Regions from separate parts of the Streptomyces rectiviolaceus genome, predicted to be linked through region 2. Evidence: riboswitches for the same ligand, from Rfam matches in the RefSeq annotation. Region 2 holds a riboswitch; the other holds the start of a gene.
What was found. Region 2 has a riboswitch for glycine ahead of gcvP (aminomethyl-transferring glycine dehydrogenase). Riboswitches for the same ligand answer to the same signal wherever they lie in the genome.
Positions count from the first base shown of each region.

Region 1: it holds a riboswitch for glycine, as region 2 does, so the genes downstream of both, gcvT (glycine cleavage system aminomethyltransferase GcvT) here and gcvP (aminomethyl-transferring glycine dehydrogenase) in region 2, are expected to answer to the same signal.

Region 1 is NZ_BAAAUG010000078.1:60,102-64,514, reverse strand. Features, by position in the region: gene glyA (serine hydroxymethyltransferase) at 1-1,195, opposite strand, end outside; gene gcvH (glycine cleavage system protein GcvH) at 1,226-1,603, opposite strand; gene gcvT (glycine cleavage system aminomethyltransferase GcvT) at 1,693-2,817, opposite strand; glycine riboswitch at 2,853-2,964, opposite strand; glycine riboswitch at 2,965-3,079, opposite strand; gene ABD378_RS22740 (AAA family ATPase) at 3,221-3,907, shown strand; gene ABD378_RS22735 (enhanced serine sensitivity protein SseB) at 3,991-4,413, shown strand, end outside.
Region 2 is NZ_BAAAUG010000192.1:26,547-30,959, forward strand. Features, by position in the region: gene gcvP (aminomethyl-transferring glycine dehydrogenase) at 1-2,343, opposite strand, end outside; glycine riboswitch at 2,553-2,650, opposite strand; gene ABD378_RS39620 (PRC-barrel domain-containing protein) at 2,795-3,172, shown strand; gene ABD378_RS39625 (DNA polymerase IV) at 3,216-4,413, opposite strand, start outside.

The DNA.
Region 1 (4,413 bases), on a different contig from region 2:
CGTCGAAGTCCGGCTTCAGGGCCTCGGCGATGACGTCGGCGACCTCACGGAAGTCGTCCTCCTGGAAGCCACGGGTCGCGAGCGCGGGCGTACCGATCCGCAGGCCCGAGGTCACCATCGGGGGGCGCGGGTCGTTCGGGACCGCGTTGCGGTTGACCGTGATGCCGACCTCGTGGAGGCGGTCCTCGGCCTGCTGGCCGTCGAGCTCGGAGTTGCGCAGGTCCACGAGGACCAGGTGCACGTCCGTGCCGCCGGACAGGACGTCGACGCCGACGGCCTTCGCGTCGTCCTGCACCAGGCGCTCGGCCAGGATGCGGGCGCCGTCCAGGGTGCGCTGCTGGCGCTCCTTGAACTCCTCGGAGGCCGCGACCTTGAAGGAGACGGCCTTGGCCGCGATCACGTGCTCCAGGGGGCCGCCCTGGAAGCCGGGGAAGACCGCGGAGTTCAGCTTCTTCGCGAACTCCTTGCTGCGGGCCAGGATGACGCCGCCGCGCGGGCCGCCGAGCGTCTTGTGCGTGGTGGAGGTCACCACGTCCGCGTACGGCACCGGGTTCGGGTGCAGCCCTGCGGCGACGAGCCCGGCGAAGTGCGCCATGTCGACCCACAGGTAGGCGCCGACCTCGTCGGCGATCCGGCGGAACTCGGCGAAGTCCAGCTGGCGCGGGTAGGCGGACCAGCCCGCGATGATCACCTTCGGGCTGTTCTCCTTGGCCAGGCGCTCGACCTCGGCCATGTCCACAAGACCGGCCTCGTCGACGTGGTACGCGACCACGTTGAACTGCTTGCCGGAGAAGTTCAGGCGCATGCCGTGGGTGAGGTGGCCGCCGTGCGCCAGGTCAAGGCCGAGGATCGTGTCGCCGGGCTTGGCGATCGCGAAGAGGGCGGCCTGGTTGGCGGAGGCGCCGGAGTGCGGCTGGACGTTGGCGTACTCGGCGCCGAACAGGTCCTTGATCCGGTCGATCGCGATCTGCTCGGTGACGTCGACGTGCTCGCAGCCGCCGTAGTAGCGGCGGCCGGGGTAGCCCTCGGCGTACTTGTTGGTGAGGACCGTGCCCTGGGCCTCCATGACCGCGACCGGAGCGAAGTTCTCCGAGGCGATCATTTCCAGGGTGGACTGCTGACGGTGGAGCTCGGCGTCGACGGCGGCGGCGACGTCCGGGTCCAGCTCGTGGAGAGGGGTGTTGAGAAGCGACATCAGGTGGTCCCTAAGGGTCTTCGGGGGGCTTCAGCTGCCGGAGAACTCGGTGTACTCGTCCGCGGAGAGCAGGTCCTTCGGCTCCTCCGTGATCCGTACCTTGAAGAGCCAACCACCCTCGAACGGGGCGGAGTTGACCTTCGACGGGTCGTCCACGACGTCCTGGTTCGACTCGACGACCTCGCCGCTCACCGGCGAGTACAGGTCGCTGACCGACTTCGTCGACTCGAGCTCGCCGCAGGTCTCGCCCGCGGTCACCGCGGCGCCGGCCTCGGGAAGGTCCGCGTAGACGACGTCACCGAGCGCGTTGGCCGCGTGCTCCGTGATGCCGACCGTCGCCACACCGTCCTCGGTGGCCGAGAGCCACTCGTGCTCCTTGCTGTAACGCAGCTGCTGGGGGTTGCTCATGACCTGAATTCTCCTGTACGCGGGTGGGTGCTGCGGAACGAGAAAGATGTGCGTGGGGTCACTTCCGGGTTACCACTGGGGCGGAAGTGTCACTTCTGGCGCTTGTAGAACGGCAGCGCCACGACCTCGTACGGCTCGTGCGTGCCCCGGATGTCCACGCCGACACCCTTGGTCCCGGGGGTCGCGTGCGCCGCGTCGACGTACGCGATGGCGATCGGCTTGCCCAGCGTCGGGGAGGGCGCACCAGAGGTGACCTCGCCGATGATCTTGCCGTCGGCGACCACGGAGAAGCCCGCCCGCGGAATGCGGCGGCCGGAAGCGATCAGGCCCACCAGCTTGCGCGGGGGAGCGGTCTCGGCGCGCTCGGCGGCGGCCGCGAGCGCCTCGCGCCCCACGAAGGTGTCGGACTGCGAGGTCTTCTCGAACTTCACGACCCGGCCGAGACCGGCGTCGAAGGGCGTCAGCTCCGCGGTCAGCTCGTGCCCGTACAGCGGCATGCCCGCCTCAAGGCGCAGCGTGTCGCGGCAGGAGAGCCCGGCCGGGACCAGACCGACGGGCTCGCCCGCCTCCATCAGCGCACCCCACAGCTTCTCGGCGTCACCGGGCGCGACGAAGAGCTCGAAGCCGTCCTCGCCGGTGTAGCCCGTGCGGGCGATCAGCGCGGGGACGCCCGCGACGGTGCCCGGCAGGCCCGCGTAGTACTTCAGGCCGTCCAGGTCGGCGTCCGTGAGTGACTTCAGGATGCCGGGGGACTCGGGGCCCTGGACGGCGAGCAGGGCGTACGCGTCGCGGTCGTCGCGGACCTCGGCGTCGAAGCTGTCGGCGCGGGCGGTGAGCGCGTCGAGCACTACCTGCGCGTTCGAGGCGTTGGCGACAATCATGTACTCGGTCTCGCCGAGGCGGTAGACGATCAGGTCGTCCAGGATGCCGCCGTCCTCGGCACAGATCATCGTGTAGCGGGCGCGGCCGACGCCGACGGAGCCGATGTTGCCGACCAGCGAGAAGTTCAGGAAGTTCACGGCTTCAGGGCCTGTGACCGTGATCTCGCCCATGTGGGAGAGGTCGAAGAGACCGGCCTTGGTGCGGACGGCGATGTGCTCGTCGCGCTCGCTGGCGTAGCGGAGCGGCATGTCCCAGCCCGCGAAGTCGGTCATCGTCGCGCCGAGCGCACGGTGCACGGCGTCGAGGGCGGTCAGACGGGGGGCGGTACTCATACGTGGAACTCCCAGGGCATGACGGGCGAGGTCGATCCTCCCCATCTGTCATCGGAACCTGAGAGGTTCACCACGACCCGTCCGTATAAGGGGTCATGACTTGCACCTTGGGTGGAGCCGCGTGGGCGGCCCGCTTTTCAGATGTGCCTCGCCCGCGCGGTACGGGGCCTGAGAGATTCAAGGGAGGGACTTGCTCCTTCGGCGCCCCGGTGCGTCGTCATGTCGTACGACGGTTCACCGGGAACTCTCCCGCGCGGATTCAAACGGCCTGTATGGAGTTTGCGCGCACATCATTGCACGGGGCTCCGTCACAGGGCAGTGCCAGTCGAGTAATGCCCTTGTGCCGCATTACCTTCTCTTTACACTTGCCGGGGAAGCTGCGGTAAGCAGGTACGTGACCGCTATGGGGAGGCCGATCACGGTGCGCAGGACGAGCGTCTACGCGACCAACACAGGGGTGGCCCTGCCCAAACAGGCCGCCGCCCCCACCAGGGAGAGCTGCGGCCCCCTGCCGGCGGCCGTCGTCCGCGACCTGCGGCAGCGGACCGGCCACAGTCCGCACCGGCTCACGTTCGGCGAAGGCGACCTGATCGTCGTCTCCGGGCTGCCGGGCAGCGGCAAGTCCACGCTGATGCGCAGAGCCGTCGCGGGCCCGCGCATCGACTCGCAGGACACCCGCGACCGCTGGGCCCGGCGCATGCCGACCCTGCTGCCGTACGCGGTGTACCGCCCCCTGGTCCGCCTCGCGCACTACGCGGGCCTGCGCAGGGCCCTGCGCTCCGGCGAGAGTGTCGTGGTGCACGACTGCGGCACCCAGGCGTGGGTGCGCCGCTGGCTGGCCCGCGAGGCCGTGCGGCGCGGCACGACGCTGCACCTGCTGCTGCTGGACGTGCCGCCGGACACCGCCATAGAGGGCCAGCTCTCGCGCGGCCGCGGCGTGTCGCGGTACGCCTTCGCGCGCCACCGCAGGACGGTCGCCCGTCTGGTGGGCGCCGCCGAGCGGGGCGATCTGCCGCGCGGCTGCGGCTCGGCGGTGCTGCTCGACCGGACGGCGGCCGGCGTGCTGCGGGGGATCGGCTTCGGGGACTGAGCCGCCCGCCGCGTCGGGGGCCGCCCGTCACGTTAGGGTCGTGCCGCAGGCGGAGCGGGACAGAGCAGGGGTTGGACAGACAGATGAACATTCCGGCGCAGGCACACGCCCATCCCTATGGAGGATGGCCGGGCAACGAACTCGAAGAGGTGCTCGCGGCATCCCTGGGCACGCCCGGCGCACCTCAGGCGTCCGCGGGGGCCCGCATCGTCGAGGTGCTCGGCCGCAGCCACCTCTGGGTCCCGCTGCCGAACGGCGGGGCACCGGACAGCGGCACCCTCGACCTGCCCACGCTGGAGATCGAAGGACAGGCGTACGTCCCCGTCTTCAGCTCCGAGCAGCAGTTCCAGCAGGCCACCGGCGGCCGGATGGGCTGCACGGTGGCGCCCGCCGTGGAGTTCGCGCGCGGCCTCCCCCCGCAGATGGGCATCGCGGTCAACCCGGACGGCACGGTCGGCGTACCGCTGCCGCCCCCTGCCGTCGCCGAGCTCTGCCGGGCCGGGCGC
Region 2 (4,413 bases):
CTTGAGGCCCTCACCGCCCATGAGGCGTACGTACGCCCAGGAGATAGGCAGGATTCCGGCCGATCCCCACGGCGCCGCGGAGATCGGACCGACGCCCGTCTCGGGGCCCGCGGCGGGCTGCAGCGGGTGGTTGGGCAGGTACGGCGCGAGGTGCTCGCGCACACCGACCGGGCCGACGCCGGGGCCACCGCCGCCGTGCGGGATGCAGAAGGTCTTGTGCAGGTTCAGGTGCGAGACGTCGCCGCCGAACTTGCCCGGCTGGGCGAGACCCACCAGGGCGTTGAGGTTCGCCCCGTCGACGTAGACCTGGCCGCCCGCCTCGTGCACCTGTGCGCAGATGTCCGCGACGTGCTCCTCGAACACCCCGTGCGTGGACGGGTAGGTGATCATGAGCACGGACAGCTCTTCGCGGTGCTTCTCGATCTTGGCGCGCAGGTCCTCGATGTCGATCTCGCCGTCGTCGCTGGTCTTCACGACGACGACCTTCATTCCGGCCATCACGGCGCTCGCGGCGTTGGTGCCGTGCGCCGAGGACGGGATGAGGCAGACGGTGCGCTGCTCGTCGCCGTTGGCGCGGTGGTAGCCGCGCACGGCGAGCAGTCCGGCAAGCTCGCCCTGCGAACCCGCGTTGGGCTGCAGCGAGACCTTGTCGTATCCGGTGACCTCGGCGAGCCGCTCCTCCAGCTCACGGATGAGCGTCAGATATCCCTGGGCCTGCTGGGCGGGCGCGAAGGGGTGCAGCTGCCCGAACTCGGGCCAGGTGACCGGCTCCATCTCCGTGGTCGCGTTGAGCTTCATGGTGCAGGAGCCCAGCGGGATCATCCCGCGGTCGAGCGCGTAGTCACGGTCGGCCAGCTTGCGCAGGTATCGCAGCATGGCGGTCTCGGAGCGGTACTGGTGGAAGACGGGGTGCGTGAGGTAGTCGTCGGAGCGCAGCAGGCCGCCGGGGAGCGTGTCCTCGGTCTCCGCGTCCAGCGCCTCGATGTCGGCCTTGACCCCGAACGCGGTCCAGATCGCGGTCAGTTGCCTGCGCGTGGTGGTCTCGTCGCAGGCCAGGGAGACGTGGTCGGCGTCGATCTGGTGGATGTTGACGCCACCCTCGCGGGCCGCGGAGACGAGCTCATCGGCCTTGCCGGGCACCCGCACGGTCAGGGTGTCGAAGTACGCGCCGTGCACGACCTCGACCCCGCCGGCGGTGAGCCCCGCGGCGAGCACGGTCGCGTAGCGGTGGGTGCGCCGCGCGATGGTCTTGAGGCCCTCGGGTCCGTGGTAGACCGCGTACATTCCGGCCATCACGGCGAGCAGCACCTGAGCGGTACAGATGTTGCTGGTGGCCTTCTCGCGGCGGATGTGCTGCTCACGGGTCTGCAGCGCGAGCCGGTAGGCCTTGTTGCCGTCCGCGTCCACGGAGACACCGACGAGCCGCCCCGGCAGGCTGCGCGCGAACTTCTCGCGCACCGCCATGTAACCGGCGTGCGGGCCGCCGAAGCCCATCGGGACGCCGAAGCGCTGAGTGGTGCCCACGGCGATGTCGGCGCCCAGCTCACCGGGCGAGGTGAGCAGCGTCAGGGCCAGCAGGTCCGCGGCGACGGAGACGATGGCACCGATCTCGTGCGCCTGCTCGATGAGGGGCTTGATGTCGCGTACGGCACCGGAGGCGCCGGGGTATTGGATCAGTACGCCGACGACACCGCGCTCGGCGACCTCGGCCGGGATGCCCTCGCTCAGATCGGCGACGACGACCTCGACACCGGCCGGCTCGGCGCGGGTCTGGATGACGGCGATCGTCTGCGGCAGGGCGTCGGAGTCGACGAGGAAGGCACCGTCCTTGACCTTGCCCATGCGCCGCGACAGGGCCATGGCCTCGGCGGCGGCGGTCCCCTCGTCGAGCAGCGAGGCACCGGAGGTGGGCAGCCCGGTCAGCTCGGCGACGACGGTCTGGAAGTTGAGCAGCGCCTCGAGCCGACCCTGGGAGATCTCGGGCTGATACGGCGTGTAAGCGGTGTACCACGCCGGGTTCTCCATGACGTTCCGCAGGATCACCGGCGGAGTGAAGGTCCCGTAGTAACCGAGCCCGATCATGGAATCAAGAACTTGGTTACGGTCAGCGAGGGAGCGCAGCTCGGCCAGGACCTCGGCCTCGGTACGCGCTCCCGGCAGGTTCAGCGCCTCGGCGTTCTTGATCACATCCGGCACGGCGGCGGCGGTCAGCTCGTCGAGCGAGCCGTATCCGACGTGCGCGAGCATCTTGGCCCGTGCTTCCACATCGGGACCGATGTGGCGCTGCTCGAAGGGAATGCCCTGCTCGAGCTGGGAGAGCGGGATGCGAGGGGTGGCGGTCATAGCGGAGGCCTCCTGGTCTGACGCTGGTCTGACGCGACCTGCGAGGGGCACCACGGCGCGGGTACCCGGACGGCCTCCCCCTCTGTCATCTCAACCTGAGAGTTTCACCGGTCCACGCCCCGTGACAGGGCGACGCACCGGCTTTCACCGTCGGTGAGGAAGGGTTCCGAACGTGCCCGCCCGACGCCCGCCCTACTTTCCAGAGTGACCTCGTCCGTGCGGTACAGGGGCCTGAGAGATTCCGGGGAGGAGTTGCTCCTTCGGCGCCTCCGGTGTCTCCACCGGAGAGCTCTCCCGCACGGGGTCAGCAGCCATGCGCCAGCCTACCAGCGAGGACTGCGGCCGATCCCTCGAGTGGCCGCCTGCCCCGAAGTGCTCTTTCGTAGTGATTACGAACGAACAAGGATGAGTTACGCCCCACTTCGACAAGCCTCGACCAGTTGGAGGGCCCGTGCAGACCGATATCGATCCGCGCAACCTGATCGGCCGGAAGGCGTTCGACCGGAGCGGGGCCAAGATCGGCACGATCGACGAGGTCTATCTCGACGACGCCACCGGCGCCCCTGAGTGGGCGGCCATACGCACCGGCCTGTTCAGCCGGGACGCGTTCGTCCCCCTGGAGCCCAGCGAGCTCACGAAAGACGGCACCCTGCGCATCCCCTTCGAGCGCTCCCTGATCAAGGACGCCCCCGATTTCGGCGTGGGCCGCCATCTCTCCCCCGAACAGGAACTGCAGCTCTACCACCACTACGGCCTGGACATCACGCCCCCGGAGCCACCGCCGCCGGACCAGGACTTCGGCAACATCGCAGGCCAGGACGGCACCTGACGCTCGCAGGACGCCCTGGTGACCACAGCGGCAGCCACCGACCTCACCGCGGCTCCAGCTCCTCAGGAGATGCCACCAACGGCAAGGGCTCCGCGGGCTCGAGCGCCGGATCATCCGTACGGAACGTCCGCACCCGCCCCGGCGCCGACGACTCCGGCGTCTCGAAGCGAACCGTGACGCGCCCGAGGCCACTGCCCTGCACCCACCCGTGCCCGTACTCGGCATGCCGCACATCGTGCCCGGCGGCCCACCGCCGCTCGGCCGGAACGACCGGCTCCGTCACCGTCTCGCCCACGGGTTCCTCCGCGGCCTCCCCGGCCCGCTCCTTCCCGGCCCGCTCCTCCTCGGCCCGCTCCTCCTCGGCCTCTCGCCGCGCCTCCAGGGCCTCCACGGCTTCGGCCTGCGCCTGGGCCTGGGCCTGCGCGAAGAGGTCCTCCTGCGTGTAGTCGGCGAGCCCCGTGACGCCCACCCCGAGGAGCCGCACGCCTCCGGTGGTGTCCACGGACTCCAGCAACCGCGCGGCGGCCTCCCGCACCACCCCGGGGTCGTCCGTCGGCCCACGCAGCGTCTCGGAGCGCGTCAGGGTCGAGAAGTCGAACCGCCGCACCTTCAGGACGATGGTCCGCCCCGAGTGCCCCGCCGCCCGCAACCGCTCCACACACCGCTCGGCGAGCCGCGCGACCTCGCCCCTGACCCGTACCCGGTCGTGGATGTCCACGTCGTACGTGTCCTCGACGCTGACCGACTTGGACTCCCGCTCCGCCACCACGGGCCGCTCGTCCCGCGCAAGGGCCATCGCGTACAGCGCGCTCCCGTGCGACTTCCCGAGCAGCCGTACGAGCTCGTCCTCGCCCGCCCCGGCGATCTCCCCCACCGTCGTGATCCCGCCCCGCCGCAGATGGTCCCCGGTGGCAGGACCCACACCGGGCAGAATCCGCACCGACATCGGCGCGAGCAGGTCCCGCTCGGTCCCCGGCTCTATCAGGCGCAGGCCGTCCGGCTTGGCCTCCTCCGAAGCGATCTTCGCCAGCATCTTGGACGCGGCGAGCCCGACCGACCCCGGGAGGCCGGTCACCGCCTTGATGTCCGCGCGCAACCGCTCGCCCACGGCAAGCGCCGACGCCCGGTCGTCGGCCACACCGCCCGCCTCCAGGTCGACGAAGGCCTCATCCAGGCTGAGCGGCTCCACCAGCGGCGACAGCTCCCGCAGGAGCGTCATCACCTGGTCGCTGATCTCGCGG